Regions from separate parts of the Aeromonas popoffii genome, predicted to be linked through region 1. Evidence: predicted binding sites of a transcription regulator. Region 1 holds the regulator's gene; each other region holds the start of a gene.

Region 1 (9,734 bases):
CAGAGGATGCAACCGGCGGCTCTCGCCGTAGCGTTTGAGCAAGGTGGAGTTTTCCGCATCGAAGAAGAAGCTGGAAAATTCGACCCGGCCCTCGTTGCGCACTTGAGCCAACAGGGTTTCCAGCTTGTCCGGACTCACCGGCAGGTTGCGCACGTCTATGCTGACCGCCAACTTGTCATACTGGCTCTCAACCGACACGATCAACTGGGGCAGCAGGTTGACCGGCAGGTTATCCACGCAGTAATAACCGAGATCCTCCAGCACACGCAGGGCAACTGTCTTGCCCGAGCCTGAGCGCCCACTTACCACTATTAATTGCATCTTGTTCCCTCACCGCTTGGGGTCATGACGGGGGCCTGCATATCAGGCCGAGGTCATGATCTGATAGAGATCTTCATCGCTGGTTGCCTGGCGCAACTGGCGGCAAACCGCCTTGTCACCCAGTTTGGATGCCATCAGGGAAAGGGTCTTGAGGTGCTGCTTGCACTCGCTTTCCGGCACCAGCAGGGCAAAGAGCAGGTCAACCGGTTGATTGTCGATGGAGTCGAAGGGGATAGGCTCTGCGAAGGTCATCAGGATGGCGGTAGGCGGAAACTCATCACCGATCCGGCCGTGGGGAATAGCGATACCGGCACCGATACCGGTACTGCCCATCTTTTCTCTGGCCAGCAGGCACTCGAATAACGCCTGACGAGAGGTCCCCAGGCGCTCAGCGGCTAATTCACTGATGATCTCAAGGGCGCGTTTCTTGCTGGTACAAGGGACCGCACTTTTGGTGCAGTCCCGACTCAGTATGTGTTCAAGTTGCATAGTTATTTTTTATTTAACTTATCTTTGTGCTTGATGATCTGCCGATCCAGCTTGTCCAGCAGGGTATCAATCGCAGCATACATGTCGGCATGCTGTGAATTGGCGAACACCTCGCCACCGCTGACATGCAGCTTGGCTTCGGCGATCTGGTTCAGTTTTTCTACGCTCAACACCACATGAACATTGTTGATGTGGTCAAAGTGACGCTCGAGTTTGGCAAATTTGTTATTCACATAATCACGCAGAGCTTCGGTGATCTCGACATGGTGTCCGGTCAGGTTAATTTGCATAACATCATCCTTTTGTTTTGCCTAAACCAGGCGTTTGCGCTGATTGGATGGCGGGATCAACAAGGATTCACGGTACTTTGCGATCGTGCGTCTCGCCACCATAATACCCTGTTCGGCCAGCAAATCCGCGATCTTGCTATCACTTAGTGGCTTGGCGGGATTCTCTGCCGTCACCAACTTCTTGATCAGCGCACGAATTGCGGTCGATGAGCACTCTCCTCCTCCTTCGGTGTTCACATGACTGGAGAAAAAAAACTTCAGTTCGAAGATGCCACGGGGCGTATGCATGTATTTCTGGGTCGTTACCCGGGAAATGGTAGACTCATGCATCTCCACCGCTTCGGCGATGTCGTTGAGCACCATGGGTTTCATGGCTTCTTCCCCATACTCGAAAAAGCCCTGTTGCTGCTCGACAATACAGCTGGCCACCTTGAGCAGGGTGTCATTGCGACTCTCCAGACTCTTGATAAACCACTTGGCCTCTTGCAGATGGGAGCGGATGAACTGGGTGTCCTGGCTGGTGCGCGCCTGGCGCGCCATCGCGGCATAGGTCTCATTGACCCGGATGCGTGGAGCAGAATCGGGATTGAGCTCTACCACCCATTTGGGCCCCTTCTTGACCACAGTCACATCCGGGATCACGTACTGGGAGTCGCTCTGTATGATGCCATTGCCCGGTCTGGGCTCCAGCTGCTGAATCAGATCCAGCACCTCCTTGAGATCGCACTCCTTGAGCTTGGTCTTGCGTGCCAGGGTCCGATAATCACGATTGCCGAGCAAGTCCATGTGCTCGTTGAGCACCTCCTTGGCCTCATTGAGCCAGGGCAGTTCGGGGGCATATTGACCAAGCTGGATCAACAGACATTCCTGCACCGAGCGAGCGGCGATACCGACTGGATCGAAATGCTGCACCCGCTTGAGCACGGCCTCAACCTCGTCGAGTTCCACCTCGACATCCTCGCTGCTCACCGCCGCCTGTATATCTTCGAGGGAGACGGTCAGATAACCGGAATCGTCGATGGCATCTATGATGGCGAGGGCAATGGCGGCATCCAGATCGCTAAACGGCGTGAGCCGCATCTGCCACAGTAGATAGTCCTGCAGGTTCTCGGTGGTTTCACCCTGATAGACGCTGTCTTCCCCATCGTGGATGGGGCCTGCGCTCTGGGCTGTGCCGGCCGAGTAGACATCTTCCCAGGTGGTGTCCACCGGCAACTCATCCGGCATCTGATCCTGGGCCATGGCATCGCTGGAGTCGAGCTGACTGGCATCGATTGGCTCTTCCTGGCTGGTCTCCTGCACGTCATTCTCCTCTTGCTCCAGCAAGGGGTTGTTATCGAGCGCTTGCTGAATTTCCTGCTGGAGTTCCAGAGTGGAGAGCTGGAGCAGACGAATCGCTTGTTGTAATTGCGGCGTCATAGTCAGGGACTGACCGAGACGCAACTGTAATGTCGGCTTCATCTACGTCGGGATATCCTTATGTTCAGCGAGACAGTCGTCAAAGGAAATGAAGAGATGCCCCCTTACTATAGACTGAATTGATCGCCCAAATAGACGCGTTTGACCTGTTCATCTGCCAGTATCTCGGCCGGAGCACCTTCGGCAATCATCTTGCCGTGGCTGACGATATACGCCTTCTCGCATACATCCAAAGTCTCTCTGACGTTGTGGTCGGTGATCAAGACGCCCAGGCCTCTATCTTTCAGATGCTGGATGATCTTCTTGATGTCTATCACAGAAATGGGGTCGACCCCGGCAAACGGTTCATCCAGCAGGATAAAACGCGGCTCGGCCGCCAGCGCTCGGGCGATTTCGACCCGACGACGCTCCCCCCCGGACAGACTCTGACCCAGGTTGTCGCGAATGTGGGTGATATTGAACTCTTCCAGCAGCTGTTCGACATTGTCTTCCCGCTCTTCACGGCTCAGCCCCTTACGGGTCTGCATGACCCCCATCAGGTTGTCGAACACCGACAGGCGGCGGAAGATGGAGGCCTCCTGCGGCAGATAGCCGATGCCGTTACGGGCACGGATATGCATGGGCTGCAGGCTGATATCCTGATCGTCTATGGTGATGAGACCGGCATCGCTCTGCACCAGCCCCACTATCATATAGAAGGAGGTGGTCTTTCCAGCTCCATTCGGACCCAGCAACCCGACAATCTGGCCGGTACCCACTTCCAGGCTCACATCGCTGACCACCATGCGGCGCTTGTAACTTTTTTGCAGGCCGACTGCTTTCAACACTGCCATGGCTTATTTTCCCTGCTTCTTCTGATCGGCTGGCTTGTCGAAATTCTCTACCTGAGCTGGCAGGAACTCAGTCCTGACTTGCTGCTGCCCACCTTTGCTTTCAGCAATCATCTTCTGCTTGTTGATGTCGTAGCGGATCAGCTCACCTTTCACCACGCTATCTTCCTGCTTGAGTTGAGCGTTGCCGGTGATGGTCACCAGCCGGTTCTTCACCTCGTAGTGAATGCTGTTGCCGTGGGCGTTGACCGGCTTGCCGTTATCCAGGATCTGGAAGAAGGTGGCAGGTTTGCCGTAGGCGGTCATCACCTCGGCCCCTTTCTCGCCGGAACGGGTCACTACCACCTTGTCAGCCTTGATCTGGATGGTGCCCTGATTGATAGTCACATTCTGCTCAAAGGTGAAGCGGTTGTCCTGCATCTCGGCCACCTGCTTGACAGCATCAACGTAGACTTTCTCGGCAAAGTCGGACTCTTTGGCACTCACTGTGCCGCACAACAGCAGGGCCGCGAGGGCCAGATTAACGTTTTTCATTGAAATAGATGGCATGGCTCTGATCCAGTAATTCAAAATATTGACGTTCCAGATGACCCTTCAGGCCAACGCCCTCGGTCTGGAAATCCTTACCTACTATGCTGACTTTTTGATTGCTTCTCACGTTCTGGGTCACCAGATCCAGCTCCAGATAGGGGGTATCCAGCGTGGAGATGAAGGAGGTGGGCAGCAGACCGTCCAGATGCACCTTGTCCCGCAGGATCACATTGTCATCTGTGTTGAGTACGCCGGTATCGGCCGTGACTTTCCACTCGGCCTCACCCTGCTTGTCAAACATGTAGACCACCGGCTTGTTGAAGGTGGCCTGTTCGAGGATCTGGTAATACTCCGCATACTCGGACTCCAGCCGCTCGGTGCGCCGCCCATCGGCGTCAAAGCGGGTGGTGGCCAGATTCTTGGCGGTGAAGTCCGGCTGATAGTTCTCAACCTCGGTGGGCGGCTCCGGCACCAACTCGATATCGCCGAGCTGCCAGGCGGCCAGCGCCACCAAAAACAGCAGGGCGAACAGCAGCGTCTGTCTGCTCATACCGAGGCCTCTGGCTGATAGTCACCCAGCTCTTGCGCCTGCAGTATGAGGTCGCACACCTCGCGCACAGCACCCATGCCACCGCCAAGACGGGTTACCATATCGGCACGACTCAGCACCAGTGGATGGGCATCGGCCACAGCGATGCCGAGGCCACAGGCCTGCATCACCGGCAGATCTATGGTGTCATCCCCCATATAGGCGGCCTGTTCCGGCGTCAGTCCCAGCCTGGCCAGCAGTGCTTCGAAGTGGGGCAGCTTCTGATCCGCCCCCTGCACCAGATGCTGCACACCCAGGCTCTTCATCCGATCGCTGACGATGCGGGAGTTGCGCCCCGTGATGATGGCGATCTCGATCCCGGCATTTAGCAGCGCCCGTATGCCCGCACCATCGCGGGTACAGAAGGTCTTCAGCTCTTCGCCATCATTGCCCATGTAGATGAGGCCATTGGAGAGAACACCATCCACATCACACACCAGCAGGCGGATCTGCGCCGCCCTGTCATACTGGCTGCGCGTCACCGGACCATAGAGGGTCGGTACGTTTTGCATCAAATTACTCCGGCTTTCAGCAGGTCGTGCATGTTGAAGGCACCCAGCAGGCGCTTGTCCTCATCCACCACCAGTAATCCGTTGATTTTCCTGGTTTCCATCAGTTTGACAGCTTCTGCCGCCATCATCTCGGGTCCTACGGTAACACAGTTGGTCGTCATCACCTTGGCGATCGGGGTGTGATGGATATCCACTTGCAGATCCAGAATGCGGCGCAGGTCACCATCGGTAAAGAGTCCAGCCAGCTGGCCAGCTGCGTCGACGATCGCCGTCATCCCCAACCCCTTGCGGCTCACTTCCAGCAGCGCTTGGCTGATGGTGGCATCTATCCCCACCCGGGGCAACAGCTCGCCGCGGTGCATCAGGTCACCGACCCGCAGCAGCAGCCGCTTGCCCAGCGACCCGCCCGGGTGAGAAAGGGCGAAGTCATCAGCAGTGAAACCGCGGGCTTCCAGCAGGGCAACCGCCAGTGCGTCCCCCATCACCAGCGTTGCCGTGGTGCTGGAGGTGGGCGCCAACCCGAGCGGGCACGCTTCCTTCTCGACCCGCACGCACAGGTGCACGTTCGCTTCCTTGGCCATGGTGGAGGCGGGGTTGCCTGTCATGCAGATCAACTGGATGCCACGGCGCTTGAGCACCGGCAGCAGGGCCAGGATCTCGTCACTCTCGCCCGAGTTGGAAATGGCGATGATAAGATCCCCGCTCGAAATCATCCCCAGATCCCCATGACTGGCTTCGCCAGGGTGAAGGAAGAAGGCGGGGGTACCGGTGCTGGCCAGGGTGGCGGCAATCTTGCTCCCGACATGACCTGACTTGCCCATGCCGGTGACCACTATCTTGCCACTGCAGCGCAGCACCAGGTTGCATGCCTGATCGAAGGCATCATTCAGGTACTGATAGAGTCCATCAATCGCTTGTTTTTCAATGTCCAGCACGGTACGGGCGCTGCGACGAAAATCGAACAGTTCAGACACTTTTTCAGGCTTTACAGACATAAAGGCACAGCTCCGGGCCGAAATTTGCTGCGGGATTATAAAAAAGTCTGTCGAGATAAGCGAATCGGATACTTCTCGGTCCTAAAAGAAGCACAATTGGTTACAAAAAACTGTCGCGCTTTTGGGAAGCCAGGCTGTTCAATAGTTGTTCCTTGCTGTTGCTTAGACCTAGACTAGCCCATAAAATTCGCTCTTCATTTACACCGGATGGACAATTGTTTGAACAATGACCTGATCACCATCTCCGACCTGACCTTCAGTCACGGAGATCGGCTGTTATACGACGGGATCAACCTGACCATTCCCCGTGGCAAGGTCACTGCGGTCATGGGCCCCAGCGGCATAGGTAAGACCACCTTGCTGCGGCTGATCGGCGGCCAGCTCAAACCTGAGTCCGGTCATATCCTGTTTGACGGGGAAGATATTCCCACCCTCTCCCGCTCCCGCCTGTACGAGGTGCGCAAGCGGATGAGCATGCTGTTTCAGAGCGGCGCCCTGTTTACCGGCATGACGGTCTACGACAACGTGGCCTTCCCGCTGCGGGAGCACTCCGGCCTGCCGGAGGAGCTGATCCACACCATCGTCATGATGAAGTTGCAGGCAGTCGGTCTGCGTGGCGCAGCGAAACTGATGCCGTCCGAACTCTCCGGCGGCATGGCCCGCCGCGCAGCGCTGGCACGCTCCATCGCGCTGGACCCGGACCTCATCATGTATGACGAGCCGTTCGTCGGCCAGGACCCCATCACAATGGCGGTGCTGGTCAAACTGATAAAGGAACTGAACGATGCCCTTGGCATCACCTCCGTCATCGTCACCCACGACGTGAAAGAGGTGCTGAGCATAGCCGACTACGCCTATATCATCGCCAACCGCAAGGTGGTGGCACACGGCACGCCGGATCAGTTGCGCGAGGAGCACAATCCCGAAGTCGAGCAGTTCCTGCAAGGATTGCCCGACGGTCCTGTTCCGTTCCATTTTCCGGCAGGCGACCTGCTACAGGATCTGTGATGTTGATAAGCCAAGTAAGCAAGCTGGGCCGGGTCGGAGTGCGTGTCATCAGCTCCATCGGCCGCGCGACCATCATGCTGTTTCATGCGTTGGCGGGCAAACCCGAGCCGCGCAAGCACTTCCCCCTGCTGCTTCAGCAGCTGTATGTGGTGGGCGTACAGTCCGTTGCCATCATACTGGTATCAGGTCTCTTCATCGGCATGGTGCTCTCGTTGCAGGGTTACAACGTATTGAAGGACTTCGGCGCCGAGCAGAGCCTGGGCCCGCTGGTTTCCCTCTCACTGTTGCGGGAACTGGGCCCGGTCGTGACGGCACTGCTGTTTGCCGGCCGCGCCGGTTCGGCCCTGACAGCTGAAATTGGCCTGATGAAGGCCACCGAGCAGCTCTCCAGCCTGGAAATGATGGCGGTGGACCCGCTGCGCCGGGTGGTGGCTCCCCGTTTCTGGGCCGGGGTCATCAGCATGCCGCTGCTGGCCTTCATGTTCAGCCTGATCGGCATCTTCGGCGGCAAGCTGGTCGGTGTGGATTGGCTGGGGGTTGACGAAGGGGGCTTCTGGTCCGCCATGCAGGCCTCCGTCGACTGGCAGGATGACATCATGCAAGGGGCGATCAAGAGCGTGATCTTCGCACTGGTTGTCACCTGGATTGCGCTCTTTAACGGTTATGATGCCAAGCCGACCTCGGCCGGGATCAGTCAGGCCACAACCCGTACCGTGGTCCACTCCTCCCTGGCCGTGCTCGGCCTGGATTTTATACTCACCGCAGTCATGTTTGGATAAGGTAAAGATGAAGTTCAGCAAAGTAGAATTCCTGGTTGGCGCCTTCATGCTGGCCGGCATCGGTGCCATTCTGGCGTTGGCACTGCAAGTAGCAGGGTTGAGTTTCAAACCGGAAGGAGAAACCTATACCCTGCGCGCCCATTTCGATAATATCGGCGGCCTGAAAGTACGTTCACCCGTCAAGGTCGGTGGCGTCGTCGTCGGTCGGGTCAGCGACATCACTCTGGACACCAAAAACCAGGTGCCTGTCGTCTCCATGCAGATGCAAAAGAGTGCCGGTGAGTTTTCCGAAACCAGCACCCTCTCCATCCTGACCTCGGGGCTGCTTGGGGAACAGTACATTGGCCTGATGCCGGGCTTCACCGACGAGGAGATGGGGACCAGCATGCTCAAGGATGGCGACATGATTGAAGACACCAAATCCGCCATTGTGCTGGAAGAACTGATTGGCAAATTCCTCTACAGCCAGTCTTCCGACACCAAGTAAGGAGTAACCATGTTCAAGAAGATCGCCCTGCTGCTGGGCCTGATGACCAGCATGCTGTTTTCCCTGGTCGCTCACGCCACCAATGCCACCGATCCCTATGCTCTGGTGGACGCAGCCGCCAAGCAGACCTTTGCCCGCCTGAAGGCGGACAAGTCCCTGGTGAAGAGCAATCCGGATCACCTGCGGGTCATCATACGTGAAGAGCTGCTGCCCTACGTGGACAACCGCTTCGCCGCCTACAAGGTGCTCGGCAACCAGATCAAGCAGACCACCCCGGCCCAGCGTGACGCCTTCGTCGAGGTATTCACCGAGTACATGGTGAGCTCATACGCCGATGCGCTCGCCCACTTCGACAAGCAGACCATCAAGATCGAACCGGGCAATACGCCGGGTGACAGCAACATCACCGCCGTCAACGTCAGCGTGAAAGAGACCGGCAAACCGGACATATTCCTCGAGTTCAAGCTACGCAAGAACAACAAGACCGGCGAATGGAAAGCCTTCGACATGGTCGCCGAAGGGATCAGCCTGCTCTCTGCCAAGCAGAACGAGCTGGGCGGCCTCATTCGCCGGAACGGCATAGATGCGGTGATCGCCCAGCTGCGCGCCCACAATGCCAAGCCGCTGGTCATTAAGTCATGAGACTGAGCGGAGAGCTGCAGGCCCCCCAGGTCGTTGAACTGTGGCAACACCGCGCCGACTGGTGGCAGGAAGCTCGGCTCGAGCTGGGTGAGGTCACCACTCTGGACTCCGCCGGGCTGGCCCTGCTGGTCAAATGGGCCAAGGCCGCATTGGCACGAGGCGCCACACCGCAACTGGTGGGCGCCTCCACTGATTTTTATACCCTGGCCAACCTCTACGGGGTGGCCGGGCTGTTTCAGTCAACCCCGCTCACAACTGAGGACGCATAATGCAAGTCTCTGAAATTGAAGCGATACTCCTCGAGGCTCTGCCATTGTCCGAAGTCCATGTCAAAGGGGACGGTAGTCACTACCAAGTGATCGCCGTCGGTGACATGTTTGACGGTATGAGCCGGGTCAAGAAGCAACAGGCCATCTATGCCCCGCTGATGGACAAGATCGCCAGCAATGCCATTCACGCACTCTCTATCAAGGCCTTTACCGATGCCGAGTGGAAGCGCGAACGTAAATTCCTATTGCCCTCCTGATTTGGTATCTAAGTAAATGGACAAATTTAAAATTGATGGTCGTTGTACTCTCAACGGCGAAGTGACCATCTCTGGCGCCAAAAACGCCGCCCTGCCTATCCTGTTCGCCACTCTGCTGTGTGATGAGGAGATCCACCTTTCCAACGTGCCGCGCCTCAAAGATGTGGGTACCACCATCAAGCTGCTGGAGATGCTGGGCGCCACCACCAAGGTCAACGGTAACGTGACCGTGCTGACCGGTGCAGTGAACAACCACGTCGCCCCCTACGATCTGGTGAAAACAATGCGCGCCTCCATCCTGGCGCTGGGCCCGCTG
Region 2 (9,734 bases), 1.1 Mb from region 1:
GTACCTGCGGTGGATGCGGCATTGGCGAAGTTTGACCAAGATTGGCAGCGGGCTTTTGCCTGAGGTGAGAGGTCTGATTGAGGGAACATAGAGGTGGTGCGGCTGGCGGACTAAGCTATAGAGGACAGCCCGGTTTGACGGGCTGATGTCGATGGCTTACCGGAGGTGCCTCATGAGCGACCATCCCCTACTGCCCCATGGTGAAGATCTGCGTCGCGCTGTGCGCTGGCTCAGCGAGCACCGTCAACACGACATCCGGGCCATCGAAGAGGCCTGTATCCGCTTTGACCTGTCACCGCTGGATGAGGAGTTTCTTATCCTGCATTGCGTCGAGCGGTCCCGGGAGGAGGGGACCAACTAGACGAAGTGGGCGAGGCTGATGCCAAACTCCTTGGGATCGACCGTGCTTTCTATGCTCTCCTGTACTCCGGATTTCGCCAGATCCAGCCACTGTACATCGAGATAGTGGCGTTGGGTGGCGTGATAGATCACCTTGACCACCGGCTTGAGCGGCTGCTGCTCGTTGCGCTGCATCACGATAGCCAACCGCTGGTTGGAGAGCTGTACCAGCGTCCCCACCGGATAAACCCCCATGCACTTGATGAACTTGGTCACCAGCCCCCGATCGAAATGATGGTCGGCCCCCTTGAGCAGGATCCGGAATGCCTGGGTCGGCTGCATCCCCTGTTTGTAGACCCGATCTGCCGTCACGGCGTCGTAGACATCGACGATGCCGCTCATGCGGGTATGAAGAGAGAGTTGATCTCCCTTGAGGTGGCTGGGATAACCCGTGCCATCGAGCCGCTCGTGGTGATTGGCGGCGACTTCCAGCATGGTGGCCGTGATGCCGGGGGTTTGGCTGAGGATGTCGTAACTGTGTACTACATGCTGGCGCATGATGGTGAACTCTTCATCGGTCAGCTTGCCCGGTTTGTTGAGCACTTCATCCGGGGTCATGATTTTGCCCACATCGTGCAGCAGGCCCCCCAGGGTCAGCTCTTTGAGCACACTGCGTTCCAACCCCAGATAGCGGCCGAAGTTGGCGAGCAGAATGGCCACGTTCATGGAGTGCTCCATCAGGTAGGCATCCTTGGCACGAATGCGGGCCAGACAGAGCATGGCATCGCCGTGGGTGAACATGGTGTCCACCATATCTTCGGCCACTGCGGCCAGCGGGGTGATGTCGATGGGTTCACCCGCCTTGAGCTGGCGGATGAACTTGCCTTGCAGTTCGCGGGCTTCCTGGTAGAGACGGCGGATCTTGAGTTCGCGGCCCTCGCCGTTGGCACTGCCTGCCGTGCGTTGGGATGACGCTGACAAGGTAGCCGGGTCGGGGGAGATTATCTGCTCTATGCCAGCCAGCTTGCTGCGGGCGAGATCCACGCGCACCGTTAGCACACCGCGCCGGACCAGGTCATCGATCTGCTGACGGGTGGTCACCAGCCCCATCTGGGCGATCTCCATGCCACCTGTCTGGCTGATGATGGCGATCACGTACATGCCGGCTTGCAGCTGGTTGACGGGAATGACTGGATGAGGAGTGTGCGACTTCATTCGGCTTCCTGACTTTATTATTATGCGTAACATTAGGCCCTCTGCAGGCAGTCTAACACCCGCGCCGGGCTTCGTCATGACGACATGGTCTGCATCACTACCGCTTAGTGCTGGAGTTGTTGCCCTCGGCCTATATAATGACGCCCCTTTATTGATGGACTCTGAGGTTGTGCATGCGGCTCGATAAATTTCTTTGCGATTGTTCCGATTTGACCCGGTCCCTGGCGGGCAAGCTGATCCGGCAGGGAGAGGTCACGGTGGACGGCATAGTGGTCAAACAACCCGCTTTCCACATCAACGAGCAGAGCCAGGTCGAATTCGACGGCGTCATGCTGACGCTGGATCAGCGCAATCGCTACTTCATGCTGCACAAACCGGAAGGGTACGTCTGCTCCAACGAGGATCCGGATCATCCAACCGTCTTCTTCCTGATGGACGAGCCCGCCATGGGCAAGTTGCACGTGGTTGGCCGACTCGATCTTGACACCACGGGTCTGGTGCTGGTCACCGACGATGGCAAATGGTCCCACCGCATCACCTCGCCGCGCCATGAGTGTGCCAAGACCTACCATGTCTGGCTGGCCGACCCGGTGCATCAGGATGCCATCTCCCTGTTTGCCGATGGTGTCTTCCTGCGCAACGAATCCGAGAAGACCCGTCCCGCCCAGCTGGACATTCTGGGGGAGTGCGAGGCACGCCTCACCATCCATGAAGGCAAGTATCATCAGGTGAAGCGGATGTTTGCCTCCATCGGCAACAAGGTAGTGGAGTTGCATCGGGAGCGGATCGGCGCACTGACGTTGGATGACGCGCTGGCACCGGGCGAGTACCGCGAGCTGACGGCCGAGGAAATCGCCCAGTTCTAGTCACCCGACTCGGCAACGAAAGTCCGGTGATGCTGCGACGGGGCTAATCGACGCTGCAGCTCACCTCTGGTCGAGGGTGCGAATAGCGAAGTACATGCGGCTTGGGGTGTTAACCCCGGCGCTGACGTTAAGCCGCGTTAGCCCGCCCCCAGCACCATGGTCGTACCCAGTGTGGCCAGCAGGGCGCCCGCCCAGGCCGTGAGGGAGGGGCGCTGGCCCGAGTGCCACCACAGCAGGGGCAGCAGAATGACAGGCGTAGTGGAGGAGAGGATCGCCACCATGCCGACGTCTCCCTGACGCAAGGCGACCAGGATGAGCGTCATCCCCATGGCCATCGCCAGGAAGCCGTTGATACCAATCATCCCCAGTACCTGACGGTTAATGGGGTTGTGCGGCAGTGACAGCGGTACCCGCAGCGCCCGCAAGGTGCAGTGGGCCAACAGGGCGCTGCCCATGCGGATGCCGGAAGCGCTCACTGCATCCACGCTGCCACTCATCATCACTGGCTTGGCGATGATGGCGCCCAGACTCTGACAGAAGGCGGCCGTCAGACCCAGACCTATGCCTATGGCGAGATGCCCGCGCACCTGTTCCCACTCGTTGTGTTCATTGCCGCCACGCCGGCCGAACAAAATGGCGAGCATGACGCCGGCAAACACCAGCAAGGCCCCCACCAGTCGCCAGCCACCGAGCTGCTCGCCAAACAACCAGAGGCCGAGCAGGGCGGAGAAGAGAGCATGGCAGGAGAACAGCAAGCCGCTGCGCCTGGGGCCCAACCGGTTCATGCAGGCAAACAGGGCGGTATCGCCGACGAAGATGCCGATAAGGCCCGACAATGCCAGCAGGGGCAGGGCGCTCTCGGTGAGAGATTGCCAGCCGCCGGTGGCGAGGCTGACGGAGCCCAGCATCAGGCTGACCAGAAACATGCGCCAGCGGCTGTAGGCAAAAGCCCCCAGGTGACGGGCCGGTTTGACGGAGATCAGGGCCGCCACTGCCCACAAACTGGCCGCTGCCAGCGCCAGCCACTCATACCCCATAACAACTCCTGAAAATGTAGCCAGATGAAAGACGCATCAGGCCGTTACCGGCGACAGCCACTCGCACCTCATAAAAACTACGGAAAAAAATCGCCCGCAAGACTCCATCTCTTGAGCAAGCCCGATACAATACGGGGCGTCTTTGGGGATAACAAGCGCAGCATCATGCATTCGTATTCAGGCGCGCTGCCGGCCTTCCCCCTTCTTGAAATAAAGTGAATTGAACGAGGTGTATGTCATGGTTTTGTGCCCCGCTTCCCGGCCCGCCCGCCGCTGGCTCTCTCCCTTGCTGCTGGGCCTGTTGATGGCCCCTTCATTGCAGGCCACCACTGTGTCCCAAGAGCCCGTGTTGTCGGACCGCCAGACCCTGGTCAAGGGCAATGGCGCCGAGCCGGAATCCCTCGACCCGGCCCAGATCCGATCCGGTTTTCCGGGTGAGGTCGTGCTGGTGGACTTGTTCGAGGGGCTGGTGAGCGAAGATGGTCAGGGCAAGATAGTGCCGGCTCAGGCCCAGCGCTGGGAGAGCAGTGACGATGGGCTGGTCTGGCGCTTCTTCCTGCGCCCGCAGCTCACGTGGTCCAACGGTGAGCCGCTCGGCGCGCAGGACTTTGTCTATGCCTGGCGGCGACTGCTGGATCCGGCGCAGGGCTCACCTTCCGCCGGGCTGTTGCTGGCGACCGGTATCAACAATGCCCAGTCCATCTACGCAGGGGCGCTGGATCTCAATACCCTGGGGGTGGAGGCCGAGAGCGAGCAGATCCTGAAAGTGACTCTGGAGCGGCCGGTGCCCTACTTCTTGCAGCTGGTCAGTCAGCGTCCCTTCGTACCGGTTAACGAGAAGGCTATCAACCAGTTTGGCAAGCAGTGGACCCAGCCGGGCAAGCTGGTCAGCAACGGCGCCTACAAGCTGGTGAACTGGGTGCCCAACGAGCGCATCGAGGCAGAGCGCAACGCCCAGTATTGGGATGATGCCCATACCCGGATCCAGCGGGTCACCTATCTGCCGCTTGCCTCCCAACACGCCGAGCGGCTGCACTATGAGGCGGGCGAGATCCAGCTCACCAACAAGGTGGCACAGGAGTATTACCAGAAGACCAAGGAAGCGACCCCCGAGCGGATCTGGAGCCTGCCGCTGCTCGGCACCTATCTTTATACCTTCAACCTGCGTCGCCCCGAGTTGCAGGATGTGCGGGTGCGCCAGGCGCTGGCGATGACCATAGACCGACATGTGCTGACCGAGAAGGTCAGCGGTCAGGGTGAACAAGCTGCCTGGTCACTGCTGCCCACCATGCCGGGCTATGAGGCGCTGAGCTCACCGCTGGCCTTGCAGGATCAGCCAACCCGGCTTGCAGAGGCGACCGCGCTGCTTGCGCAGGCGGGTTACAACAGCGCTCATCCCCTCAAGCTGACGCTGACTTACAACACCTCGGAAAATCACAAGAAGCTGGCGTTGGCGGTGGCCGCTATGTGGAAGCCGCTGGGGGTGGAAGTCGTGCTCAATAACATGGAGTGGAACGCCTATCAGGTGGCCAAAGACAGCGGGGACTTCATGCTGGCTCGCTCCTTCCTGTTCGGGGATTACGTGGAGCCTTCATCCATGCTCAACAGCTTCCGTTGCCAAGATCCCCAGAACGAGAGTGGCTACTGCAATCCGGCCTTTGACGGCTTGTTGCAGCAGGCCTCGGATACCCTGAATGGTAACGTCAGGGTCGGGCTCTACCAACAGGCCGAACAGTTGCTGATGGATGAGATGCCCGCCATTCCCATCTATCACTACAACCAGATGCGGTTGGTGGATCCCACCCTGCGTGGCTTGCCCGTTCAGAATCTCAAGGGGGCGATCGCCACCAAGGATCTCTATTTCAGTCAGCCGTGAGGAACGAGCGATGAAGATTGCCATTATGTCGGACCTGCACGGCAGCCTGAGTGCCCTGGAGCTGGTGCTTGACCAGCTTTCCACCTGGCAGCCTGATCACTATCTGTTGCTCGGCGACGTGCTCAACCACGGCCCGCGCAATCCGGTACCGCCGGGTTATGCCCCCGCGGCTGTGGCCGAGCGGCTTAATCAGCTGGCGCCGCAAATCATGGCGGTGCGTGGTAATTGCGACTCGGAAGTGGATCAGATGCTGCTGGATTTCCCCATGATGGCCCCCTACAACCAGTTGCTGGTGGATGGCCGACGCTGGTTTGTCAGCCATGGTCATCTCTATCGCCCGGAGGCGGTGCCGCTGCCGGCAGGCAGCTTGTTTATCAGCGGTCATACCCATATGCCCGTGTTGCAGCGAGAAGGGGAGCTGGTGCTGATGAATCCGGGATCCATCTGTTTTCCACGTGCAGAGCTGGCGGCAACCTATGGCCGCTATGAAGACGGTGTATTGGGCATCCATGCCTGTGCGGATAGCGAGGCCTTGCTGCGTCTGAACTTGTAAGGTGTGTGGCGAGGGTGCAGATTAGGGACGGCTGTAAGGGGAAACTGAAAGTGAGAAGAGAGAAGTCAGGCCTTTATGCCGAATGAGCGAGTACCTGAGCGGGTATTGCCCTTGGCGTCATAGGTCAGGGAGTTGCGATCACGCAACTTGCTCAGGAAGCTTGCCAGGCGTCGGTTGGATACGATGCTGAGTTCGAGCAGGCGGCCATTGAGGTCATTTTGTTCCTGGCAGGCATCGAGTTTTTCACGCAGGAGATGCATCTTCTCGGGAAAAGCGTTCAGCTGTTGTTGCAGATCGGGCAGCTGGGCCAGGGTCTGATCCAGCACTTCAATATCGGCAAGCAGTTTCTGCTTGCGCTCTGCCAGCTCAGGCAGCGCCAGTGCCTGGTGCTGTTTGAGCAGGTTAAATTCCTCCCCCAGCAAACCTTGCATCTGGGAGAGGTATTCGTCTTGGGTATGCAGCAGCGAAGGTAAATCCATCATCCCAGCAGCTTGTCCAGATTGGATTCAAAGCTGAACATCTTCTTGGCCACAGCTTCACTGTTGACCTGATATTCACCATTGGCCACGGCTTTCTTCAAGCTCTCGACCCGGCTTTCATTGCCGGTAGTAGAGGCTGAGTTGAGGTTTTTCTGCACCTGTTGCAATTGCTGCGCCTCATTGGTCAAGGAGACGGAGTCGGTCCTGACGGTAGCCGCACGGTTGTCGGGGGATGAGGTCGCTGGTTTGGTATTGGCACCCAGGCTGCTACCGGTGTTTTGCAACCGATTGTTCGCTAGGTTATTGATATTGTTGATAGCCATGTTATTTACCTTCGTCTGCTTTGCTGTTCGCTTACCTGTTTATCGGTGACGGTCGTCAGAACTTTAGAAAAAAGTGGCCTAAAACATTCAGAAAGTGACCACCACGGTACCGACTGCGCTGACTTTTCCCTGCACCGTTTTTCCTGAACGAATATTGACGAGTTTGATCATGTCTCCGAAGCTACCATCTTGCAAGGCTCGGGCCATGGTTTTGATTTGCATGCTGCTATTTTCTGCACTGAGTGTGACTTGATCGCCTTTGCACACCACGCAGACCTGGGTGAGCCGTATGGGCTGACCCGGTTTGAGCTCCCGCTTGCTACGCACGCCTATCAGGGGGGTCGGATCGCTGAGATAGTCACCCCGGATCAGCGTCTGATCCTGATAGGCTAGTGTCAGCATGCTTTCGCTGAGGATGTCGCCCTTGGCCACCGGCGCTGAGACGGTCACATAGGGCTTTTGTATGCTGACCCGAACCGGCAGATAGAGATCCCAAGGTTTATCCTCCTCGCATTTGAGGTAGACAGTGGTGTTGCGACGCACCTCCATCCTGGCGGGAAAACTGATGGTCAGATGCTCTTCGCAGCGGCTCAGAGGCAGACGGTCATCGATGGAGGCTGCTAGCACCTGCGCCTGGGCGTCGAGCGGAATATCGAGCTGGCCTAGCACAAACTCTTGCGCCATTTCTTGCAGATAGCTGGTCACCTCGGAAGCCGTGGTGTGAGATATGCCGCAAAACAGCAGTAAGATGAGGAAAAGTCTACTAATCATTTTCGCTCGCAGGCCGATAAGTTGTTCACGCGTATCACCACATTTAACTATGCTTGCTTCAGAATTCGTTTGTAGTGACATTGATAGTCTGACGTAAGCCAACACGCATGCATGATTAGTGCCAAGCGTTTTTAGGGAGTGTTTATGGCCAGTATTCTGGACTCGGTCAACCAACGTACCCAGCTGGTGGGACAAAACAGGTTGGAGTTGTTGTTGTTTCGTCTCAATGGACGTCAAAGATTTGGCATCAACGTATTCAAAGTGCGTGAAGTGTTGCAATGTCCCTTATTGACCGTCATGCCCAAGTTGAACTCCTGCATTCGCGGGGTTGCCCATATCCGTGGCCAGACCATTTCGGTGATCGATCTCAGCATGGCGGTGGGCAAGCGTCCCATCGAGGATCTGAGCAAGTGCTTTATCATCATTTCCGAGTACAACCGTTCCGTGCAGGGCTTTTTGGTGCACTCGGTCGAGCGCATCATCAACATGAACTGGGAATCCATTCTGCCCCCCCCAAAAGGGGCTGGTCGCATCAACTACATGACGGCGGTCACCGAGGTAGATGGCGAGCTGGTGGAGATCCTGGACGTTGAACGTATCCTCAACGAGATATCTCCGGTGTCGACCGAGGTGAGTGCCGAGCTGGTGGATGCCAGTATCGAGCACAATACCCATGGTCGTCCCGTGCTGGTGGCAGATGACTCTTCTGTTGCTCGCAAACAGGTCCAGCGGGCCCTCGAGGCTATCGGTGTACAGTGCGTGCTGGCCAAGGATGGGCGCGAGGCGCTCAACATGTTGCTGGAGATGGCCAAGAATGGCCCCATCAAGGATCAAATTGCCCTGGTGATCTCGGACATCGAGATGCCGGAAATGGACGGTTATACTTTTACCGCCGAGATCCGCAACAATCCCAATCTCAAGGACTTACATGTTATTCTGCACACATCCCTCAGTGGGGTGTTCAATCAGGCCATGGTGCAGAAAGTCGGTGCGAACAATTTCATTGCCAAATTCCAGCCGGATGAATTGGCCAAGGCCGTACAAGGCGCACTCTAATCAAGAAGAACAAACTGCATGAAGACACTTTCGGACGACTTATACAAACAATTCAGCAACTTTCTGGCAGTACAGAGCGGGATCGTGCTGGGTGACAACAAACAGTATCTGGTCAAGAGTCGGCTTTCGCCCTTGATGACTCAGTTTGGTATTGAGAGTTTGTCTGATCTGGTTACGCGAGCGATGAGTGTGCGTGAGCGCGACCTGAAAATGGCAGTGGTTGATGCCATGACTACCAACGAAACCCTGTGGTTTCGGGATACTTATCCATTTCAGTTGCTGACGGACAAGATTTTTCCTGAGCTTGGCAAGAGCGGCCGTCCGATCAAAATCTGGTCGGCCGCGTCCTCATCCGGTCAGGAGCCCTATTCCATCGCCATGACGGCATTGGAGCAGCAGGTCAAGAAGCCGGGTACCTTGCCCGGTGGCGTGCAGATCGTGGGCACAGATATTTCCAGCACTATGCTAAACCAGTGCAAGGAAGGGGTGTACGACAGCCTGGCGCTGGCCCGAGGCCTGTCGCCGGAGCGCAAGAAGCTGTTCTTCGAACCTTATGGTGACAACAAGATGCGGGTGGTGGAGCGTGTCAGAAAATTGACCACCTTCCGGCCACTGAATCTGCTGGAGAGCTACAGCCTGCTCGGCAAGTTCGACATCATCTTCTGCCGCAACGTACTCATCTATTTTGCACCGGAAGTGAAGTCCAAGATCCTCAACCAGTTCGCCGGCAGTCTCAATCCCGGTGGTTATCTGATGCTGGGGGCTTCCGAGTCACTGGCCGGTCTGACCGACAAGTTCGAAATGGTCCGCTGCAATCCCGGTATCATCTACAAAGTCAAATAATCCCCGCCTAAATCCCCTTTGGCACGCCTCTTGCTAATAATTTATCAAGCAGGAGGTGTGCTATGGCAATTTCATTCGACAAGGCATTTGGTATTCATCAATACGCGCTGAGCGTTCGCTCCAAGCGTGCAGAGGTGTTGTCCAGCAACATTGCCAATGCGGATACCCCGGGTTTCAAGGCCAGGGATATCAACTTCTCACAGGCACTGGAAGGGGCCCAGCATCGGCAGGGGTTCGGCCTGGCGACGACCAGTGAGAAGCACTTCGCCTTGCAGTCGGATGCCCCAGGCCTGACGCAGTACCGCAATCCCCTGCAGCCCGACACCGGTGATGGCAACACGGTAGATGTGCAGCAGGAGCGCAGCGAGTTTTTGCG
Region 3 (9,734 bases), 900 kb from region 1:
CGCTCATGCGGGCCGCAGTGTCTGCATCCAGAACGCCACGATTGATAGCGATGGACTTGAGCTTTTCCGGATCCATGCCTGCGCCATCGTCTTCGATGCAAAGCAGAATGTGATCACCCTGCTGGGAGGCGCTCAGGGTAATGGTGCCCTGCCGTGGCTTGCCCGCTTTTTCCCGTACATCCGGCATCTCAACCCCGTGGTCACATGAGTTACGCACCAGGTGAACAAGCGGATCGGCAAGGGCTTCGACCAGGTTTTTGTCCAGATCGGTTTCTTCCCCGACCATCACCAGCTCAATATCTTTCTTGAGGGTACGGGCCAAATCGCGCACAACCCGGGGGAAACGACCGAATACTTTCTTGATAGGCTGCATGCGCGTCTTCATCACGGCGCCTTGCAGGTCTGCCGTTACCACATCCAGGTTGGCAACCGCTTTTGACATGTCCTCATCGTTGCTGGCGATCCCAAGGCTCACCAGACGATTTCGTACCAGCACCAGTTCACCCACCATGTTCATGATGACGTCTAGCGTTTTGGTATCCACCCGCACAGTGGTATCGCTTTGCACCGCATTCTCTGCTGGTGCAGCGGCTTGCTTGACGGGGGCTGGTGCCGGTTTAGCGGCAGCAACCGGTGCTGCTGCTGGTTTGGGGGCTGGTGTTGACTTGGCGACGGCGGCTGGCACCAGCGCTGCGACCGTTGGTGCAACAGGGGGCGTGATGCTGGTTTTTGGCCCTTGGCCACGACCATGTAATTCATCGAGCAGGCGTTCGAATTCATCATCATCGATCAGCTCGTCAACCTCTTTTTGCACCGACTTCAACGGGTTGATCTCAGGCGCGCCGCTATGCTGACCCTGACCATGCAGCTGGTCGAGCAAGGCTTCGAACTCATCATCTGTGATATCGCCCGTACCAGTCAGCGCGGGGCTCGCAACCGGCGTCGGGGCTCCGCCGACGCCGTGGAGTTCATCGAGCAAGCGCTCGAACTCATCGGCTGAGATTTCATCAATGGAGCCGCCACCATTGACGGCCACGGGTTCGGCAACCGCTTCAGGCTCAGGAGCCGCGCTCACCTCGTCAGCAGATGCCGCAGTTTCTACAGGCACACTATTGCCTGCCGAGGCAGTCAACAACTGCTCCTGCCCTTCAGGTTTGCAGAGCTCATGCAGGTCATGCAAAATTTCAGCGGAAGCAGGGCTCGGCGGTTCTCGATTTTGCACCTGGGCAAACATCACATTGATGGCATCCAGCGCCTGCAAAATGACATCCATCAATTCCGCCGTGACGGTTCGCTTGCCATTGCGCAAGATATCGAACACGTTTTCGGCACCGTGACACACGTCTACCAACTCACCCAGAGAGAGAAAACCGGCGCCGCCTTTGACGGTATGGAAGCCGCGAAATATGGCATTCAACAGATTCTTGTCATCGGGTCGCTTTTCCAAGTCGACCAGTTGTTCGGACAACTGTTCCAATATTTCGGATGCTTCGACCAAAAAGTCTTGCAGTATGTCTTCATCAACTTCGAAGGCCATGCGTCACTCCATTAAAATCCCAGGCTAGACAGCAGATCGTCCACATCATCCTGACCATTGACCACATCGGAACGAGTCTCCGGGTTCATGATGGGGCCTTCAGCTTCAATCCGGCTTACAGGAAGGCTGCGAGATGAATGCTCAACAGATGCCTCACCAAACATAGTCAGCATTTCTATTAATTTAGTTTCAACTTCCTGCACCAACTTGATGACCTTGCGGATCATCTGGCCGGTCAAATCCTGAAAATCTTGCGCCATCAGGATCTCTGTCAGCAGTTGCCGTAATTTATCGGCATCAGATTCAGAAGCCTTAATGAAATCATCCAGTTGGTGACATAAAGACTTAAATTGCCCGACATTCATGTCCCTGTTCATCAGGGCATTCCAGTTGGGCATAACCAACTGAATATTGTCGTTGAGCCGGTCGGCAATCGGCAAACTGGCTTCCACCGCATCCATGGTGCGGTTGGCTGCCTTGTCTGTCATGTCGATGACGTAGCTTAGACGTTCTCGGGCATCGGGAATTTCATGGGTTGCCAGGTCGGGGATCCGGGAATCCAGCCGGAAATCTTGTAAGGAGCTGTGCAGTTGTCGGGTCAGTTGACCCACTTTGTCAAACAGAGCTGCCGCATTGGGAGCACATGCATCTGCGATGATAGTATCGGCCTGTTCAAATTCGCCTTGCTCCAGATGGGCAACAAGCATCCTTGCCTGATCGAGCGAAATCATTGCACTCGTTTTGGCCTTCATCCATGCTGCTCCTTAGCCGATTCGTTCAAAGATTTTGTCGAGTTTCTCTTTGAGCGTTGCAGCGGTGAAAGGCTTGACTATGTAGCCATTGACGCCCGCCTGAGCGGCTTCAATGATCTGTTCGCGCTTGGCTTCAGCGGTCACCATCAGTACCGGCAGATGCTTGAGCTTGTCATCGACACGAATAGCCTTGAGCAAGTCAATGCCTTGCATACCGGGCATGTTCCAGTCGGTGACGACAAACTGAAAATCACCATTTTTCAACATTGGCAAGGCCGTGTTGCCATCATCTGCTTCGTGGGTATTGTTAAATCCCAGGTCACGCAGCAAGTTCTTGATAATCCGGCGCATCGTTGAAAAATCGTCAACAATGAGGATTTTCATGTTCTTGTCCAAAATTCCCTCCTAAATAGCCGCTATAGCGGCTCACTTACATGATGCAGATCGCAGGTTTTATTATGCGGATTATGCCTTAGAGTTTTGTTTCAGTGTAGCCAGTACAAACACTTATACATGCCAATCTCTTAAACGAGCGCGTAATCTGTGCATCGCCTGACTATGTATCTGGCTCACACGAGACTCGCTAACGTTCAATACCTCGCCTATTTCACGCAAGTTCAGTTCTTCATCGTAGTAAAGGGAGAGGACCAGTGCTTCCCGTTCCGGCAGACGGCCTATGTGTTCGGCCAACGCGCCCTGAAAACGCTCGGCCGCCAGCTCGTCAAACCCATTGTTGCCTGCTGCGTCATCGGGATGACCTATCACATCTTCGCTGACCCCCAGATCCTCGATACCGATGATCTTGCCGCAGGAGACATCCTGCAGCATGGTGTGATACTCGCCGAGACTGACCCCCATCTGGGCAGCAACCTCGGTATCACGGGCATCACGACCGTGCGCTTGTTCAACATTTTCGATGGCTTCAGCGATGGCGCGGCTATTGCGGTGCACCGAACGTGGCACCCAGTCCCCCCGCCGGATCTCGTCGAGCATGGAGCCACGGATGCGGATCCCTGCGTAGGTTTCAAAACTGGCGCCCTTGCTGCCGTCAAAGTTACGGGAGGCTTCGAGCAGCCCAATCATACCTGCCTGGATCAGGTCATCCAGCAAGACACTGCTTGGCAGGCGAGCCAACAAATGCTGGGCAATCCGTTTCACCAGCGGAGCATGACGCTCGACCAGCACATAGGAATCCTGATGACGCAAGTACGCTTGGGCTTTATTCACGGGAACCTTCCTGTGCTATGACCGGCCTTTGCAGCAAATTTTCCAGGAAAAATTCGAGATGACCACCGGGTTGGTTAGGAATGGGCCAGCTTGCCGCCTTGTTGGCGAGGGCGCGAAACGCCAGCGCCGCAGGTGACTTGGGGAAGGCTTCGACAATCAGCTTCTGCTTGCGCACGGCGGCGCGCAGGTTGGTGTCGTAAGGTACACACGCTACCAGCTCCAGCGAGGTATCCAGAAAGCGATCTGTGACCCGGGTCAGCTTGGCGTAGAGCTCCTGCCCTTCGCGCAGGCTGCGCACCATGTTGGCCACCACCTTGAAGCGAAACACGCCATGATCCTTGGAGAGGATCTTGATCAGCGCGTAGGCATCCGTGATGGAGGTCGGCTCATCGCACACCACTATCATGATGTCCTGGGCGGCGCGGGTGAAGCTCAGCACCATGTCGGAGATCCCCGCCGCTGTATCCACCAGCAGTATGTCAACTTGGGTCTTCATCTCACTGAAGGCGCGGATGAGTTCGGCATGCTGCACCGCAGAGAGCTCGACCATAGACTGGGTGCCTGATGTGGCCGGCACTATCATCATGCCGTAGGGACCCTCGACTATGATGTCGTCTATGGTGCACTCACCGGCCAGCACATGGGAGAGATTGCGATGTACCCGCAACCCCAGCATGACGTCAACGTTAGCAAGGCCAAGGTCGGCGTCCAGTACCATCACCCGTTTGCCTTGTGCGGCCATGGCGCCTGCCACGTTCAGAGTCACGTTGGTCTTGCCCACGCCACCCTTGCCACCGGAAACGGCGATCACTTTTACTCGATTGTTTTGACGCATTTTGCGCAGACCACTCGCCTGATCCATATACATGTTACTCATAAAACTCCGAATCTTCGGCCTCGCCAAAGCCTGCACCCCAGAAATAGGGTTCTTCTGTTTCCCGCTCCAGCGAGCCCATGGCAGCTCCGACGAGCTGCGCCGCATTGGCAACTTGAATATCTTCCGGAACCCTTTGTCCATCAGTGATATAGCTGATGGGCAGTGCATTCTGGATACATACGTTAATCACTTCGCCCAGATTCAGACTCTCATCCAACTTGGTAAGTATGCAGCCGCTTAATGGGATACGCCGGAAGTGGTCCACCGCCTCCTGCATCACCCGACGCTGGGAAGTCGCGGACATCACCAGGTAGCTGCGGATGCGTACCTTGGCATTCTTTACCAGTGTATCGAGCTGCTCGGTCAGACGGATATCACGCTGACCCACCCCGGCGGTATCGATCAATACCAACCGGCGATGGCGGAACTGATAGAGCGCATTGGCCAGCTCCTCGGCATCCCGTACCTGACGTACCGGACACCCCATGATGCGACCATAAGTCTGCAATTGCTCGTGGGCCCCGATCCGGTAGTTATCCGTGGTGATAAGCGCCACCTGCTCGGCGCCATACTTCATGGCAAACCGCGCCGCCAGTTTGGCAATGGTGGTGGTCTTGCCCACCCCGGTCGGTCCGAGCAGGGCAACCGCCCCACCCTGACGTAAAATATCGTCTTCGCTGATCTTGAGCTGGGCTGTCAACACCTCGGCCAGCTGCGCCATGGCCTGATGGATGGACATATCCTCAGGGATAAGGCCCGCCAGCTGATCGGCAAAGGCATCGTCAAAGCCTATTTTCTTGAGCTCCTTGATGAGCAGGGCCCGCATAGGTTCACGGCGTTCCACTTCCTGCCACATCAGTCCGGAGATCTGGTGCTCAAGCAGCTTGCGAATGCTGGCCATCTCCTTGCGCATCCCTTCCATCTCCTGCTCTCGCGGCGCAGGTTGGGGAGCACGACCTGGGGTCGCCACTCTGGCTTTGGGCTTGGCAGGCTCGGGAGCCGCCCCCCACTGACCCTGTTCGGCCAGCGTGCGGGGAGCTGAACCCGCGGCGGCAACGGGTGCAGCCCCCTTGAGACCGGCCGGATTGGCCGGGTTCAACTTCTGTTGACGCGCCAACAGGGCAGCCAGGGTATCGGCATAGTGTTCGTTCTGCTCCTGGGCCTGGCTGGGCACAGGACGGGTCATCTGCCGTCCGGCAGACGAGATATTGACGCTCTCATCGTTCAACTGACGGCGAACCGGCGCTTCTGTGGGCCCCAGGACCTGGGATTGATAATCGACAGCGGCGACTATCTCTACCCCACCAGTGACCTTCTTGTTGGACATGATGACGGCGTCGGGCCCGAGAGTCTCCTTGACCTCGGCCAGAGCCGTTCGCATGTCCTTGGCAAAAAACCGCTTAATCTTCACCCGTCATCTCCGCTAACTAGTTCTGTCCTACCGCACTGACGATGCGGATTTGCTTGTCATCAGGCACTTCCTGATAAGACAGAACGCGCAATCCAGGAATGGCATTCTTGACAAATTTCGCCAGGGTATTGCGCAGTATCCCTGATGTCAGAAGCACGGCCGGTTGGCCTTCCAGTTCTTGTCGTTGAGTGGCTTCCACCAGCGAGCGTTGCATCCGCTCTGCCAGGCCCGGCTCTATGCCAGCGCCATCACCACCCCCTGCCTGCAGGGATTGATGCAATATACGTTCCAATTCTGGTGCCAAGGTGATCACCGGCAGCTCGGGGTCCGGACCGGCAATCTCTTGCACGATCAGGCGACGCAGGGCGATACGGCAGGCGGCCGTCAGCACTTCGGGATCCTGACTGCGCGGGGCGTATTCCACCAGGGTCTGCAGGATAGTGCGCATATCACGGATTGGCACGCCTTCATTGAGCAAGTTCTGCAATACCTTCACCAGGTTACCCATGCTGATGACTTCAGGAACCAGTCCTTCCACCAGCTTGTTCTGATGCTTCCCTATCATATCGAGCAGCTGTTGCACTTCGTCATGACCCAGCAGCAGGGCGGCATGGTTGGAGAGGATCTGGCTCAGGTGAGTGGCGACCACGGTGGCAGTATCCACCACTGTATAACCGAGAGTCTGGGCCTGGGAGACTTGCTCCTTGGCGACCCACACAGCCTCCAGCCCGAAGGCGGGATCATGGGTGGCGATGCCCTGGATCTGGCCGAACACCTGACCCGGATTGATGGCCATCTCCTTATCATGGTAAACATTGGCCTCGCCGGTACTGACCCCCATCAAGGTGATGCGATATTGGTTGGGCGCGAGATCCAGATTGTCGCGAATGTGCACGGCAGGCACCAGAAAGCCGAGCTCCTGGGAGAGTTTCTTGCGCACCCCTTTGATCCGGTTGAGCAGTTCCCCGCCCTGATTGCGATCCACCAGCGGGATAAGCTGATAGCCCACCTCCAGCCCTATGATGTCCACCGGCAGCACGTCGTCCCAGCTCAACTCTTTCTGCTCATGGGGTTGATCGGCCGTGGCGGGCATCAGTTGGCCCTTGGCAGCCTTGGCGGCGGCCCGCTTCTCGCGGCGCAGCAGCCACCAGGCACCGGCAGCCGAGAGGGCCCCCAAGCTCAGGAAGGCAAAGTGCGGCATGCCGGGTACCAGCCCCATCATCAGCAGGATGCCAGCCGAGATGATCAGCGCCTTGGGATTGTCAAACAGCTGACCCAACACCGCTGTGCCCATATCCTGATCCGTGTTCTGCCGAGTCACTATAATGGCTGCCGCGATGGAGAGCAGCAGGGAGGGGATCTGCGCGACCAGACCGTCACCGATAGCCAGCAGGGTATAGATTTCGGCCGATTCACTGAAGGTGAGCTGGTGCTGCATCATGCCGATAATGAAGCCCCCGATGATGTTGATAAAGAGGATCATGATGGCCGCGATGGCATCCCCTTTGACAAACTTGGAAGCACCGTCCATGGAGCCGTAGAAGTCAGCTTCCTGAGTCACGTCCTGGCGACGCTTCTTCGCCTCTTCCTGGTTGATGAGGCCGGCGTTCAAATCGGCATCTATGGCCATCTGTTTGCCTGGCATGGCATCCAGGGTAAAGCGGGCGCTCACCTCGGCAATCCGCCCGGCCCCCTTGGTAATCACCACGAAGTTGATGATCATCAGGATCGTAAAGACGATGATGCCGACGGCATAGTTGCCGCCGATCACCACGTTGCCAAATGCCTCGATCACATGACCGGCCGCCGCACTCCCGTTGTGGCCTTCCAGCAAGACCACCCGGGTTGACGCCACGTTGAGCGCCAGACGCAGCAAGGTGGCAAGCAGCAAGACGGTTGGAAAGGCGGCAAATTCGAGGGGGCGTCGGGTATAAACGGCGACCAGCAGCACCACAATAGAAAGCGCAATATTGAAGGAAAAGAGTACATCCAGCATCAGCGGCGGTATGGGCAGAACAACCATACCCAGAGACGCCAGCACCAACAGCGGTGTCCCCATCCCCTTGGTCAGCAATCCCCTGTGCTCTTTCAATCGGCCCAATGAAGCCTGGAATTTCATCGTTTTTCTCAATCTCAAACCGCTGGTACAAGATTAAAGCAAACATCAAGCCAACAATTCAATACATTGATTTTAAATGATTTTATTTTGACTGTGTCAGAAGTTTGTCATTTGCGGAATTCAGGCGGAATGGGCAGCTCGTTGGCGAGCGGATTGGGGCGCCGGCCACGACCACGGCGGAACTTCTTGAGCTGATACACATAGGCCAGCACCTGAGCCACCGCGGCAAACAACCCTTCCGGTATCTCGTGACCTATCTCGGTGGAGTGAAAGATGGCACGGGTGAGCCCGGGAGAGGGCATGGTGGGGATCTCGTATTCCCTTGCTATCTCCCTGATCTTCATCGCGATTTCGTCAGTACCCTTGGCCACTACCTTGGGGGCGGCGCCCGGCTTGTCGGTGTCATATTTGAGTGCCACCGAGTAGTGGGTCGGGTTGGTGATGACCACATCCGCCTTGGGCACATCTCCCATCATGCGGCGCATCGCCATCTCCATCTGCAAGCGGCGGATCCGCCCCTTCACCTCGGGCTTGCCCTCGCTGTCCTTGAACTCGTCCTTGATCTCCTGCTTGGTCATCTTGAGCTGGCGCATGTGATTCCACTGCTGGAACGGCACGTCTATGGCCACGATGGGGATGAGGGCGCAACAGAGGATGATCAGCATCCACAGCAGCAGATCCAGCGCATCTATGATGCCGCCCGGATACCCCTCCAGGGAGAGGTTGAGCAGGTGGTTGAACTGGCTCGACAGCATCCACCAGGCAAACAGGGTGATGAACACCACCTTGGCGATGGACTTGATAAGCTCAACCAGAGACTGCACCCCGAACATCCGCTTGAGGCCGTTGAGCGGGCTCAGCTTGCTCCACTTGGGCAGCATGGCTTCGGAGGAGAAATTCATGCCCCCCATCAGGGTGTTGCCGACGAAAGCCGCGATGGCCACCAGCATGAACAGCAGGCCGAGCGGATACATCAGCTCCCTCAACAGGGTGGGAAGCATGACCCCCATGGCGTTGGGATCGAAGGCCTGATCCCGATCGAGGGTGAAACCTATGGTGAGGATCTTGACCATGGCGCCGGCCAGACTCTCCTTGATCATCAAGAGACCAAAGACAGCCGCCAACAGCACGCTGGCGGTACCCAACTCCTTGGAGCGTGCAATCTGCCCTTTTTCCCGGGCCTGTTGCAGTCGTTTGCCCGTGGGTTGTTCGGTACGTTCCTGATCGGTATCAGCCATGCTGCTGACCTCCGACACGCTGGCGCTTGCTCAGTTGTGCTCGCCCCCGGAGGGAATCGAGTTGTTCTCTACCCAGCTGTACGCAATCAGCCACTCTGGCCACCGAAGCACTGGACGTTGATGAGCTCGCAACTGGTCTCCTGCACCCGCTCCCACATGGAGTCAAAATGGCCGAGGAAGCCGCCGATGGTGAGCCACAGGATAAGCAGTCCGGACATCATGCTGACCGCAAAACCTATGCTGAAGATGTTGAGCTGTGGCGCTGCCCGTGTCATGACGCCGAACGCAAAGTTGATGAGCAGCAGTGCGATGATGGCCGACAGCGCCATCACCAGCGAGGCCTGGTACATAACCCCCAGGAATCCGGCCAGACTGCGGATGGCGGGCAGGGTGAGCCCGACATCTGAGACCGGCAAGGTATCAAAGCTCAGCACCACCATGCGCAGCATGATGAGGTGACCATCCACCGCCAGAAACACCAGGGTCGCCAGCATCAGGTAGAACTGGCCCACCACGGGGGCCGACTGGCCATTCATGGGATCCACCAGGGTGGCAAAGCCCAAACTGGTCTGC

What was found. Region 1 encodes sigma-54, which starts transcription at its own class of promoters, with help from an activator protein. Its sites were predicted from a motif close to TGGCACNGTTTTNGCTT; they were not measured.
Region 2: the regulator sigma-54 is predicted to act here: its motif matches at 7,567-7,583, upstream of flgA (flagellar basal body P-ring formation chaperone FlgA).
Region 3: the regulator sigma-54 is predicted to act here: its motif matches at 7,960-7,976, upstream of flhA (flagellar biosynthesis protein FlhA).

The regions. Positions count from the first base shown of each region.
Region 1 covers NZ_CP149129.1:4,076,444-4,086,177, forward strand. Annotated here, with positions in the region: gene rapZ (RNase adapter RapZ) at 1-321, opposite strand, end outside; gene ptsN (PTS IIA-like nitrogen regulatory protein PtsN) at 364-810, opposite strand; gene hpf (ribosome hibernation promoting factor) at 813-1,100, opposite strand; gene WJM78_RS18870 (RNA polymerase factor sigma-54) at 1,122-2,561, opposite strand; gene lptB (LPS export ABC transporter ATP-binding protein) at 2,627-3,352, opposite strand; gene lptA (lipopolysaccharide transport periplasmic protein LptA) at 3,356-3,883, opposite strand; gene lptC (LPS export ABC transporter periplasmic protein LptC) at 3,870-4,430, opposite strand; gene kdsC (3-deoxy-manno-octulosonate-8-phosphatase KdsC) at 4,427-4,981, opposite strand; gene WJM78_RS18895 (KpsF/GutQ family sugar-phosphate isomerase) at 4,981-5,976, opposite strand; gene mlaF (phospholipid ABC transporter ATP-binding protein MlaF) at 6,184-6,984, shown strand; gene mlaE (lipid asymmetry maintenance ABC transporter permease subunit MlaE) at 6,984-7,763, shown strand; gene mlaD (outer membrane lipid asymmetry maintenance protein MlaD) at 7,771-8,250, shown strand; gene mlaC (phospholipid-binding protein MlaC) at 8,260-8,892, shown strand; gene WJM78_RS18920 (STAS domain-containing protein) at 8,889-9,161, shown strand; gene ibaG (BolA family iron metabolism protein IbaG) at 9,161-9,418, shown strand; gene murA (UDP-N-acetylglucosamine 1-carboxyvinyltransferase) at 9,435-9,734, shown strand, end outside.
Region 2 covers NZ_CP149129.1:2,960,945-2,970,678, reverse strand. Annotated here, with positions in the region: gene fsa (fructose-6-phosphate aldolase) at 1-63, shown strand, start outside; gene WJM78_RS13490 (hypothetical protein) at 173-361, shown strand; gene WJM78_RS13485 (HD-GYP domain-containing protein) at 358-1,554, opposite strand; gene rsuA (16S rRNA pseudouridine(516) synthase RsuA) at 1,728-2,420, shown strand; gene WJM78_RS13475 (DMT family transporter) at 2,558-3,457, opposite strand; gene WJM78_RS13470 (peptide ABC transporter substrate-binding protein) at 3,696-5,333, shown strand; gene yfcE (phosphodiesterase) at 5,344-5,886, shown strand; gene WJM78_RS13460 (flagella synthesis protein FlgN) at 5,952-6,368, opposite strand; gene flgM (flagellar biosynthesis anti-sigma factor FlgM) at 6,365-6,688, opposite strand; gene flgA (flagellar basal body P-ring formation chaperone FlgA) at 6,776-7,381, opposite strand; gene WJM78_RS13445 (chemotaxis protein CheV) at 7,604-8,515, shown strand; gene WJM78_RS13440 (CheR family methyltransferase) at 8,534-9,358, shown strand; gene flgB (flagellar basal body rod protein FlgB) at 9,421-9,734, shown strand, end outside.
Region 3 covers NZ_CP149129.1:3,179,618-3,189,351, forward strand. Annotated here, with positions in the region: gene WJM78_RS14455 (chemotaxis protein CheA) at 1-1,537, opposite strand, end outside; gene WJM78_RS14460 (protein phosphatase CheZ) at 1,549-2,289, opposite strand; gene cheY (chemotaxis response regulator CheY) at 2,302-2,685, opposite strand; gene WJM78_RS14470 (RNA polymerase sigma factor FliA) at 2,797-3,516, opposite strand; gene WJM78_RS14475 (MinD/ParA family protein) at 3,509-4,384, opposite strand; gene flhF (flagellar biosynthesis protein FlhF) at 4,386-5,804, opposite strand; gene flhA (flagellar biosynthesis protein FlhA) at 5,821-7,923, opposite strand; gene flhB (flagellar biosynthesis protein FlhB) at 8,031-9,161, opposite strand; gene fliR (flagellar biosynthetic protein FliR) at 9,248-9,734, opposite strand, start outside.